DNA from 3 places in the Halomonas marinisediminis genome. Region 1 is predicted to be linked to each of the others. Evidence: predicted binding sites of a transcription regulator. Region 1 holds the regulator's gene; each other region holds the start of a gene.
The links. Region 1 encodes FNR, which switches genes on or off when oxygen is low (the NO sensors DNR and NnrR bind a similar motif). Its sites were predicted from a motif close to TTGATNTANATCAA; they were not measured.
Positions count from the first base shown of each region.

Region 2: the regulator FNR is predicted to act here: its motif matches at 1,574-1,587, upstream of clpB (ATP-dependent chaperone ClpB).
Region 3: the regulator FNR is predicted to act here: its motif matches at 1,671-1,684, upstream of ubiT (ubiquinone anaerobic biosynthesis accessory factor UbiT).

Region 1 covers NZ_SLTR01000017.1:63,988-67,261, forward strand. Annotated here, with positions in the region: gene E0702_RS12525 (radical SAM protein) at 1-947, shown strand, start outside; gene fnr (fumarate/nitrate reduction transcriptional regulator Fnr) at 1,028-1,771, shown strand; gene ttcA (tRNA 2-thiocytidine(32) synthetase TtcA) at 1,913-2,830, opposite strand; gene E0702_RS12540 (3'-5' exonuclease) at 2,925-3,274, opposite strand, start outside.
Region 2 covers NZ_SLTR01000025.1:36,343-39,616, forward strand. Annotated here, with positions in the region: gene rluD (23S rRNA pseudouridine(1911/1915/1917) synthase RluD) at 1-520, shown strand, start outside; gene pgeF (peptidoglycan editing factor PgeF) at 547-1,302, shown strand; gene clpB (ATP-dependent chaperone ClpB) at 1,716-3,274, shown strand, end outside.
Region 3 covers NZ_SLTR01000003.1:264,417-267,690, reverse strand. Annotated here, with positions in the region: gene E0702_RS04500 (PaaI family thioesterase) at 1-256, shown strand, start outside; gene E0702_RS04495 (DUF423 domain-containing protein) at 263-646, opposite strand; gene trmB (tRNA (guanosine(46)-N7)-methyltransferase TrmB) at 785-1,525, shown strand; gene ubiT (ubiquinone anaerobic biosynthesis accessory factor UbiT) at 1,840-2,334, shown strand; gene E0702_RS04480 (adenosylcobalamin-dependent ribonucleoside-diphosphate reductase) at 2,373-3,274, shown strand, end outside.

The DNA.
Region 1 (3,274 bases):
TCTCCCTGGACCAGATGAGTGACCTCTTCGATCGCCTGGACGCCCGCCTCGGCCTCTCCGGTGCCCGGGAGCGGGACTTCAGCATCGACCTCGACCCACGAGAGACCGATATGCTGACCCTGCGCCATCTGCAAGCGCTGGGCTTCAACCGCCTGAACCTGGGGGTGCAGGAACTGGATCCACGTGTACAACAGGCCATCAACCGCCTACAGCCGAGGGCCCTGACCGAGTCGCTGGTCGACGAGGCCGACCGCCTGGGCTTCCGGGAGCTGACGATGTCGCTGATGCTGGGGCTACCCTTCCAGACACCTCAAGGGCTCGTCGATACCCTCGAGCAGGTCATCGGCATGGTCCCGGCACGCATCCGCCTCTACCGCTATCGGCATCGCCCGGAGCACCACCCTGCCCAGCGCGCCATCCACCGTGACTGGCTACCCGACGCCTCGACCCGCCGGCAGCTGCTGGCCGTGGCTCGCGCCCGGCTCGACGCCGCCGGCTATGTCCATATCGGCCTGGGCCTCTACACGCGCCGCAACGACCCCCTGGCACAGGCCCAGGCCAGCGGCACTCTGGGGCATGGTCCGCTTGGCTTTACCCGGGGGCAAGCGGGTGATCTGCTGGGGCTCGGCGTGAACGCCACCAGCCGTATCGGCGACCTCTGGGTTCGTAACGCCGGTACGCTGGCGGCATACGAATCGGCACTCGATAACAGCCAACTGCCAACCGCACGCGGCGCCCGCCTGACGGCCGATGAACGACGCCACCGCGCGACACGCGAGACCCTGCTGTGTGGCCGTGGCGTCGACCCTGCCGACCTGCCGCCGAGCCCACACCTCGAGAGGCTCCACGCGGAGGGACTGATCGAGATGACGATTGAGGGAGTATCGCTGACCGCCGAGGGACACTGGCGGCTGCCCGACATCCTTGAGGCCCTCGCCCTCCCCTAGCCGCCGAGCCCCGCATAGTTTGCCCTGCCTGCACTTTGCTCCATAATGGGCCCATGACCACGATCAAGAAGGAAAGGGCCATGGCGGATACTCTCACCGGTCGGCGGCGATCCGTACTACAGGAGACGCGCTGTCAGACGTGCAGTCTCAGCTCTCTCTGCCTGCCTCTGGCACTCGAGGTGGACGACATGGACCAGTTCGACGCCATCATCCGGCGTCGCGCACCACTCAAGAAGGGCGAGGCGCTATTCCGCCAGGACACCCCCTTCTCCAGCGTCTTCGCGGTTCGCTCCGGCAGCCTCAAGCAGGTCACCACCGAGGGCAGTGGCGAAGACCAGCTGACCAACTTCTATCTCCCCAGCGAACTGGTGGGCCTCGACGGCATCGACGAACAATGCTACCCGGGTACAGTGGTGGCACTGGAGACCACCACCGTCTGCGAGATTCCCTTCGACCGCCTGGACCACCTCGCGGAGTCGATGCCGGAGCTGCGCGGACAACTCTACCGCAGCATGAGCAAGGAGCTGCGCGATGACCGCCGCATGATGCGCCTGCTCTCGCGCAAGACCGCCGACCAGCGCCTGGCCAGCTTCTTCACCAGCCTCTCCGAGCGTTTCCGCCGCCGCGGCTACTCGCCCTACAGCTTCCGCCTCTCCATGGCGCGGGCCGATATCGGCAACTACCTGGGCCTGGCGGTGGAGACGGTAAGCCGTATCCTCGGCCGCTTCCAGACCCAGGGCCTGGTCGCCGTCTCGGGGCGCGAGGTGAATATCCTCGATCTGCCGGCGCTCACCCGTCTGGCCGAGGAGGAGGGGGCGCACTAAAGCAGGAAGCTGGAAAAGCAGCATGACTTCGCTGCCAAAGGCGTCAAGTCCTGTTCTTCAAGCTTGAGCCAGCGAAGCAGGTGCTCTTCCAGCTCCGGGCGAAGCCCGGCTCTTCCAGGCGCGGAGCGCCGCTCTTCAAGCTTATAGCTCTTGCTGGATATCGATCCGGCTGGCCTGCATCCTGGCCTGCTTCTCCTCCAGCCCGGCGAAGTCAAACAACTCACGGTCGGCCAGCTGTGAAGGCGCCACATTGGTCACCGCCTTGAACATGCTTTCCAGGCGCCCGGGATGCTTCGCCTCCCACTCCGCCAGCATCTCCTTGACCACCTGACGCTGCAGGTTGGGCTGAGAGCCACACAGGTTGCAGGGGATGATCGGAAACGCCATCTGCCGAGCAAACTCGGCAATGTCCGCCTCCCGACAATAGGCCAGCGGCCGAATCACCATGTTCCGGCCATCGTCGGACAGCAGCTTCGGCGGCATCGACTTGAGGCTGCCGCCGAAGAACATGTTGAGGAACAGGGTCTCGAGGATATCCTCGCGGTGGTGCCCCAGGGCGATCTTGTTGGCACCGATCTGCTCGGCGAACCCATACAGGGAGCCGCGGCGCAGCCGCGAGCAGAGCGCACAGGTGGTCTTGCCTTCCGGGGTCTTCTCCTTGACCACCGAATAGGTGTCGCGCTCGAGGATATGATAGTCGACCCCGGTAGTCTCCAGGTACTCGGGCAGCACATGCTCGGGAAAGCCGGGCTGCTTCTGATCGAGATTCACCGCCACCAGCGAGAAGTCGACCGGGGCGTTGCGCTGCAGATTGCGTAGGATCTCGAGCAGGGTGTAGCTGTCCTTGCCACCGGACAGGCACACCATCACCCGATCTCCCTCATGAATCATGCCGTAGTCGATGATGGCATTGCCTACCAGGCGACGCAGCCGCTTCTGCAGCTTGTTGAATTCACGCTTGTCCTGGGTACCGGGCTGCTGCTGGGGCGAGGCTGGCCCGGAGTGGGTGAGGGGCGCGCTATCGCGTTCGCGGGGGTCGAAGGTCACGGCGTCTTGCATAGGTCTTGGCGCTGCCAGTGCGGGCAAAAATGGAAAGGCGCCCATCCTACCATCGGCGACAGCGCCAGGCGACGCCAGACGCCACTCGTGCCGACTAACTCCCGGCGGCGTCAGCGCGCTCCAGGCGCAGGAACATCAGCGCGGTGGTCACCGCATCCCCCAGGGCGGTATTGCGCCCCATGACCGGCACTCCCAGGCGCTCGGCGGCACTCTCGAAGCGCGGCAGGTTATCGATTGCCGGGTGCCGACGTCGCAGTCGGCGCCGCCACAGCTGGGCCACATCCACGGTGGCGTTGGGTAGCTCGAAGCCGAAACGCGGACGCAGCTCACGGTTGAGAATCGCCAGGTCAAAGCCCAGATGCCAGCCCACGAGAGGGCGATTGCCGACGAAGTCGAGCAGCCGCGCCAGGGCGCTGTCGATGCTCTCGCCATTGTCGAGGTCCA
Region 2 (3,274 bases), on a different contig from region 1:
GGCCAGAACGCTGGCCGCCCAGACGTCGCTGGTGGAGCAGCTGCAGGCGCGCACGGTGTCACGGGAGTATGACGCCATCTGTGTGGGGGTGATGACCGCCGGCGGTACGGTGAATGCGCCGATCGGCCGACATGCCAAGGATCGCAAGCGCCAGGCGGTGACCGCCGCCGGCAAGCCGGCGGTGACCCACTACCGAGTGGTCGAGCGCTTCCGTGCTCACACCCATGTGCGCTGCCGGCTGGAGACCGGGCGTACTCACCAGATCCGCGTACACCTGGCGCACCTGCGCTACCCGCTGGTCGGCGATCCCGTCTACGGTGGTCGTCTCAAGCTGCCCGCTGGCTCCTCGGATACGCTCAAGGAGATTCTGCGCGAGTTTCCGCGCCAGGCGTTGCACGCCCGCCGGCTGGCTTTCGTGCATCCGGGCAGTGGAGAGACGATGAGCTTCCGGGCGGCCCTGCCTGACGACCTGCTGATGTTGCTCGACTACCTGCGTGACGATCACGAGACGATGCGCTGACCCCCTGTGGCACCGAGGATACTGTCATGAGCGACGCCCCCGACCTGCGGCCCACCCTGGTTCTGCCCGACTGGCCGGCACCCACCTCCGTGGGGGCCTTCGTCACCACCCGCGAGACCGGTCCCAGCCAGGGGGACTTTGCCTGCTTCAACCCGGCCGACCACGTGGGTGACAATCCCGCCCATGTGGCGCTGTGCCGTCGCCTGCTGCACAAGCAGGTCGATGGCGAACGACCGCTGCTGTGGCTCAATCAGGTGCACGGCGCGCGGGTGCAGCAAGGCTATACCGACGAGTCGCCGGAGGCCGATGCCGCGGTCGCCTTCGATCGTGACCATGCCTGTGTGGTCCTTACTGCCGACTGCCTGCCGGTCTTCTTCTGTGACCGCCGCGGCGAGCGCGTGGCGTTGGCCCATGCCGGCTGGCGTGGGCTGGCGGGCGGGGTGCTGGAGGCCACGGTGGCGGCATTGGGTGTGCCGCCCGAGGAGCAGCTGGCCTGGCTGGGGCCGGCGATCTCCAATGCCCAGTTCGAGGTGGGACCCGAGGTCTATCAGGCCTTCGTCGGCGTGCACCCCGAGGCCGCCGATGCCTTCGACCCCAGCCCCTATCGCCTGGGCCACTACATGGCCGATCTCTACCGCCTGGCGCGCTTGCGTCTGGAGCGTCTGGGCGTCTCCCATATCAGCGGCGGCCACTTCTGCACCGCCTGCGAGTCACGCTTCTACTCCCACCGTCGCGACAATGGCAGCACGGGAAGAATGGCCAGCGTGATCTGGCTGCGCTGAAGCGAGCTACAAGCTTCAAGGCTCAAGGAAACCCGCGGCTATCGCAGACGCACTAAGCTAGAGGCGCCGGGGATAGGTCGCAGAGGGGGGGGCCGAGGACCAGGGGTGAGGAGCACTGCTCCGAACGGGCTGGCCATGGATGGCCAGCACCGGACCTGCAAGCGGAGCGGGACGCGAGAGCGCCGCAGGGCCGAGGTAGCGTACAGGGAAGTATTTACAGCGCCCCCTCGAAGGCCTGTCGCCGGAACAGCCTCGCGCAACCCCTTGTCGCTTGATCCGCGTCAACTTGTCATGCACTTCCTCCCGACGGCCGACTTGAAACCGGCCTGACTTGACGCCATTTATCATGTCAAGACATTCACAGGGTCAAGCGGGGCGTCCGATCGCCTCGCCATCCCGATGGAGGACGTGATATGCGTTTCGACAAGTTTACCGCCAAGCTGCAGAACGCCGTGGCCGATGCACAGTCGCTGGCGGTGGGGCACGGTCATAACCAGCTCGAGCCCGGCCATCTGCTGCTGGCACTGCTCGACGCCACCGACACCGGTGCCAAGGCGCTGGTTCAGAGGGCCGGTGGCGATGCCGCCCGGTTGCGCGATGTGTTGGTTGGGCATCTCGACGACCTGCCCAGGGTCGCCCAGTTCGACGGCGAGGTGCAGCCCTCACGCGACCTGATCAAGCTGTTCAATCTTACCGATCGCGAGGCCCAGAAGCGTGGTGATCAGTACATCGCCAGCGAGCTGGTGCTGCTCGCCGCGCTGGAGATGGGGGGCGCGGTCAGCAAGCTGCTGACCCAGGCCAGCCTCTCGCGCAAGGCGCTGGAGACCGCGATCGATAGCGTGCGCGGTGGCGAGAGGGTCGACGACCCCAATGCCGAGGATCAGCGCGAGGCGCTGGAAAAGTACACCCTGGACCTTAACGAGCGGGCCGCAAGCGGCAAGATCGACCCGGTCATCGGTCGTGACGACGAGATCCGCCGCACCATTCAGGTACTCCAGCGGCGCACCAAGAACAACCCTGTGTTGATCGGTGAGCCCGGGGTCGGCAAGACCGCCATCGTCGAGGGGCTGGCCCAGCGCATCGTCGATGGCGAGGTGCCCGAAGGGCTCAAGGACAAGCGCGTGCTGTCGCTGGATATGGGCGCGTTGCTGGCCGGGGCCAAGTTCCGTGGTGAGTTCGAGGAGCGTCTCAAGTCGGTGCTCAAGGAGCTCGCCCAGGAGGAGGGCCGGGTCATCCTGTTTATCGATGAGCTGCACACCATGGTGGGGGCCGGCAAGGCCGAGGGGGCCATGGATGCCGGCAATATGCTCAAGCCGGCCCTGGCGCGCGGCGAGCTGCACTGCGTGGGTGCCACCACCCTCGATGAGTATCGTCAGTACGTTGAGAAGGATGCGGCGCTGGAGCGGCGTTTCCAGAAGGTGGTGGTGGATGAGCCCTCGGAGGAAGACACCGTGGCGATCCTGCGTGGGCTCAAGGAGCGCTATGAGGTGCACCATAAGGTCGATATCACGGATGGTGCCATCATCGCCGCGGCCAAGCTCTCCACTCGCTATATTACCGATCGCAAATTACCCGACAAGGCGATCGACCTGATTGATGAAGCATCCTCGCGCATCCGCATGGAGCTCGACTCCAAGCCCGAGGAGATGGACCGTCTCGACCGTCGGCTGATTCAGCTGAAGATGGAGCGCGAGCACCTCAAGAAGGAGACCGACGAGGCCTCGAAGAAGCGCCTCGAAGGGCTGGAGGAGCAGATTGGCGAGCTCGAGCGCGAGTACGCCGATCTCGACGAGGTGTGGAAGGCCGAGAAGGCCAGCATCCAGGGAGCGGGACAGTTCAAGGAGGAGCTCGACCGTGCCCGCATCGATCTGGAACAGGCCAAGCGGCAGGGGGATCTGGCGCGGATGTCCGAGCTGCAGTACGGCGTGATACCCGAGCTCGAGAAGAAGATCGCCGAGTTCAGCGAGGCCGA
Region 3 (3,274 bases), on a different contig from region 1:
CCTGATGGGCCTGGCCGACGTCTGCCTCTATGTGGCGATCCTCGCCGAGATCGGCCCCGAGCCCATGGCGGTGACCAGCGATCTGCATTGTCGCTTCCTGCGCCGCCCACGGGGCGATCGCGATATCATCGCCACCGCTCGCCTCCTCAAGCTGGGTCGTCGCCTGGCGGTGGGCGAGGTTCAGCTCTTCTCCGCCGGCCAGGAGGAGCCGGTGGCCCTGGTCACCGCCACCTATGCCCTGCCGGATCGTGACTGATGGGCCTCAGCCACGGGGCGGTGCGCGCAGAATCGCGGCCGCCAATGCCAGCCAACCACCGATCATCAGGGTGCCCCCGATCGGCGTGATGATCCCCAGCCGTGTCACACCGCTGAGTGCCATGGCGTAGAGCGAGCCGGAGAAGAGCGCGATGCCGGCCGCCCATAGCCCCATGGCCAGCCGTTGTCCGGGCAGGCGAGCGCTGCTGCGCCAGGCAAGCACCGCCAGCAGTGCCAGGGTATGCCACGCCTGGTAGCGCACCCCGGTCTCGAAGGCCGCCGACAGTCGTGGGGTCAGCTGCCCCTCCAGGGCGTGGGCGGCGAAGGCGCCGGCGATCACCACCAGGGCGCCGGAGAGCACCGCGGTCAGCCACCATCTCCTGTCCTGCATGGGGAGTCCTCGTTATCCATATAGAATCGGTCGCTACCGTACCCCGGACGAGAGTTAGCCGCTACAATACGCGCCCCCGATTTATCCAAGCCCAGAAAATCCGCCCAGAAGATTCCGTTCAGAGAGCAGTCCCGCGCCATGACCGACCCCCACCATGATGACAAGACGACCGGCCCGGAGGGAGCGGATGCCCCGCTGCATCGCCGCGGCATCAAGAGCTATGTCCTGCGCGCCGGGCGCATGACCCAGGCCCAGACCCGCGGGCTCGAGGAAGTATGGCCGCGACTCGGCCTGACCCTGGCCGACGGCCGCCAGGACCTCGATGTCCTGTTCGGCCGCGAAGCCCCTCGTGTGGTGGAGATCGGCTTCGGCATGGGGGCCTCGCTGGTGGAGCAGGCCGAGACTCATCCCGATACCGACTTCATCGGTATCGAGGTGCATGCGCCGGGTGTTGGCAAGCTGCTCGACGAGGTCGACAAGCGTGGCCTCACCAACCTGCGTGTCTACCGTGAGGATGCCCTGGCGGTGCTGGAGCAGTGCCTTCCCGAGGCGAGCCTGGATACCGTGCAGCTGTTCTTCCCGGATCCCTGGCCCAAGAAGAAGCACCACAAGCGGCGCATCGTTCAGCCCGCCTTTGTCGAACTGGTACGTACGCGGCTGAAGGCCGGTGGTACCTTCCACCTCGCCACCGACTGGGAAGCCTATGCCGAGTGGATGGCCGAAGTGATGGATGCCGCCGATGGCTTCGCCAATACCGCCGATGCCGATATCTCACCCTATGTGCCACGTCCGGCGTTTCGACCGCTGACCAAGTTCGAGGCCCGCGGCGAGAAACTGGGCCACGGGGTCTGGGATCTTATCTATCGTCGAGTTGGATGAAGCTGACGCTACTTCGCGGGGCCAGGCTGTCAAATGAAAATAGGTCATGATGCACCTCAGGTTTCACCAGATATGGGGCTTGCTGACCGGATATGGACTATATATGGTAGTCTGGCCGCGGGTAAGGATGAGGCCTGCCACCGACATGATGCATGTCAGTGCAGCCCCGGGAGCAGCGGCCTAGGATGAACGGTTCGGCGGCCTGGGGGCCTGTCGGATTTGACCGATCGCAACGAGAGATTCGGATTTCGGAGTAGATCAGCGTCAAGTCCGGCAGGCTCTTGGTCGCATGGTTCCCCTTCAGGAGAGTTGTCATGTCCCTGCCGTTGTTGCCTTTACCGTTACATGCCCTGCCGCATCCTCCCGCACCCGCCCAACTGATTCGCGCCATCGATCCGCGCGTGCCGGTCGGCATTAAGCGCCGTCTGGTGGAGCCGTTGCTCAATCGCACCTTCGCCGAGCCTCTGGCCGAGGGGGAGTTCGACGCCCTGGAGGGGCGCCGTATCACCCTGGCCATCGAGGACATCGGCATGTCGTTGACGCTCACCCAGGAGAACGAGCGCCTGCTGGTGTGTCATGAGCCCGGTGAGGCCACCATTCGCGGTGGCTGGCGAGAATTCCTCTGCCTGGCGACCCGGCGAGAGGATCCCGACGCGCTGTTCTTCCAGCGCCGGCTGCTGATCGAGGGCGACACCGAACTGGGCCTGATGGTCAAGAACCTGCTCGACGGACGCGAGGAGGGCTTGGCCCAGGGGCCCTTCGGCGAATTGCTGGTCCGCCTGGAGCGACTGGCAAGACGCACGAGCTGACATTTTTCGATTAACGTATTTCTTCCGGAGCCATCCGAATGAGCACTTCCACCAAGGCAGTGAAGTCATCCAACGAGGTGCCCCTGCAGGGGCCGTCCCGTGATATCTGGGACTCCAAGTACCGCCTCAAGGACCGTCACGGCAAGCCCGTGGACCAGGACGTGGCCGCCACCTGGGACCGCGTGGCCCGGGCACTCGCCGCGGTGGAAGGCAAACAGGCCGATGCCTGGCTGCCGAAGTTTCGCTGGGCGCTGGAGAATGGCGCCATTCCTGCCGGCCGCATCATGTCCAACGCCGGTGCCGAGGCCTACAAGCCGGCGGTAAGCCTGATCAACTGCACGGTATCGCGCACCATCCGCGACTCCATGCACGATATCCTCGGCTCGGTGGTGGATGCCGGCATGACCCTCAAGGCGGGCTGCGGTATCGGCTATGACTTCTCCACCCTGCGTCACAAGGGTGCCTTCGTGTTCGGCGCCGGGGCGGGCACCAACGGCCCCCTGGCGTTCATGGATATCTACGACAAGATGTGCTTCACGGTGGCCTCCGCCGGCGGTCGCCGCGGCGCCCAGATGGGCACCTTCGATGTCGGCCATCCCGATGTGCGCCAGTTCATCGAGGCCAAGCGCGAGGCGGGCCGCCTGCGCCAGTTCAACCTCAGCCTGCTGATCACCGATGAGTTCATGGAAGCGGTGAAGAACGACAGCGACTGGCCGCTGGCCTTCCCGCTGCATGCCGGCGAGAAGGATGACGTCGACGAGAGCGAGCTGATCTACCGGGACTGGCCGGTGGTGGAAGAGGGCTATACCGTCGATGCCGAGGGTCGTGTGGCCTGCCGTATCGTCGAGGTGATCAAGGCTCGCGAGCTGTGGGACACCATCATGAGCTCCACCTACGACTACGCCGAGCCGGGCTTCATCCTGATCGACCAGGTCAATCG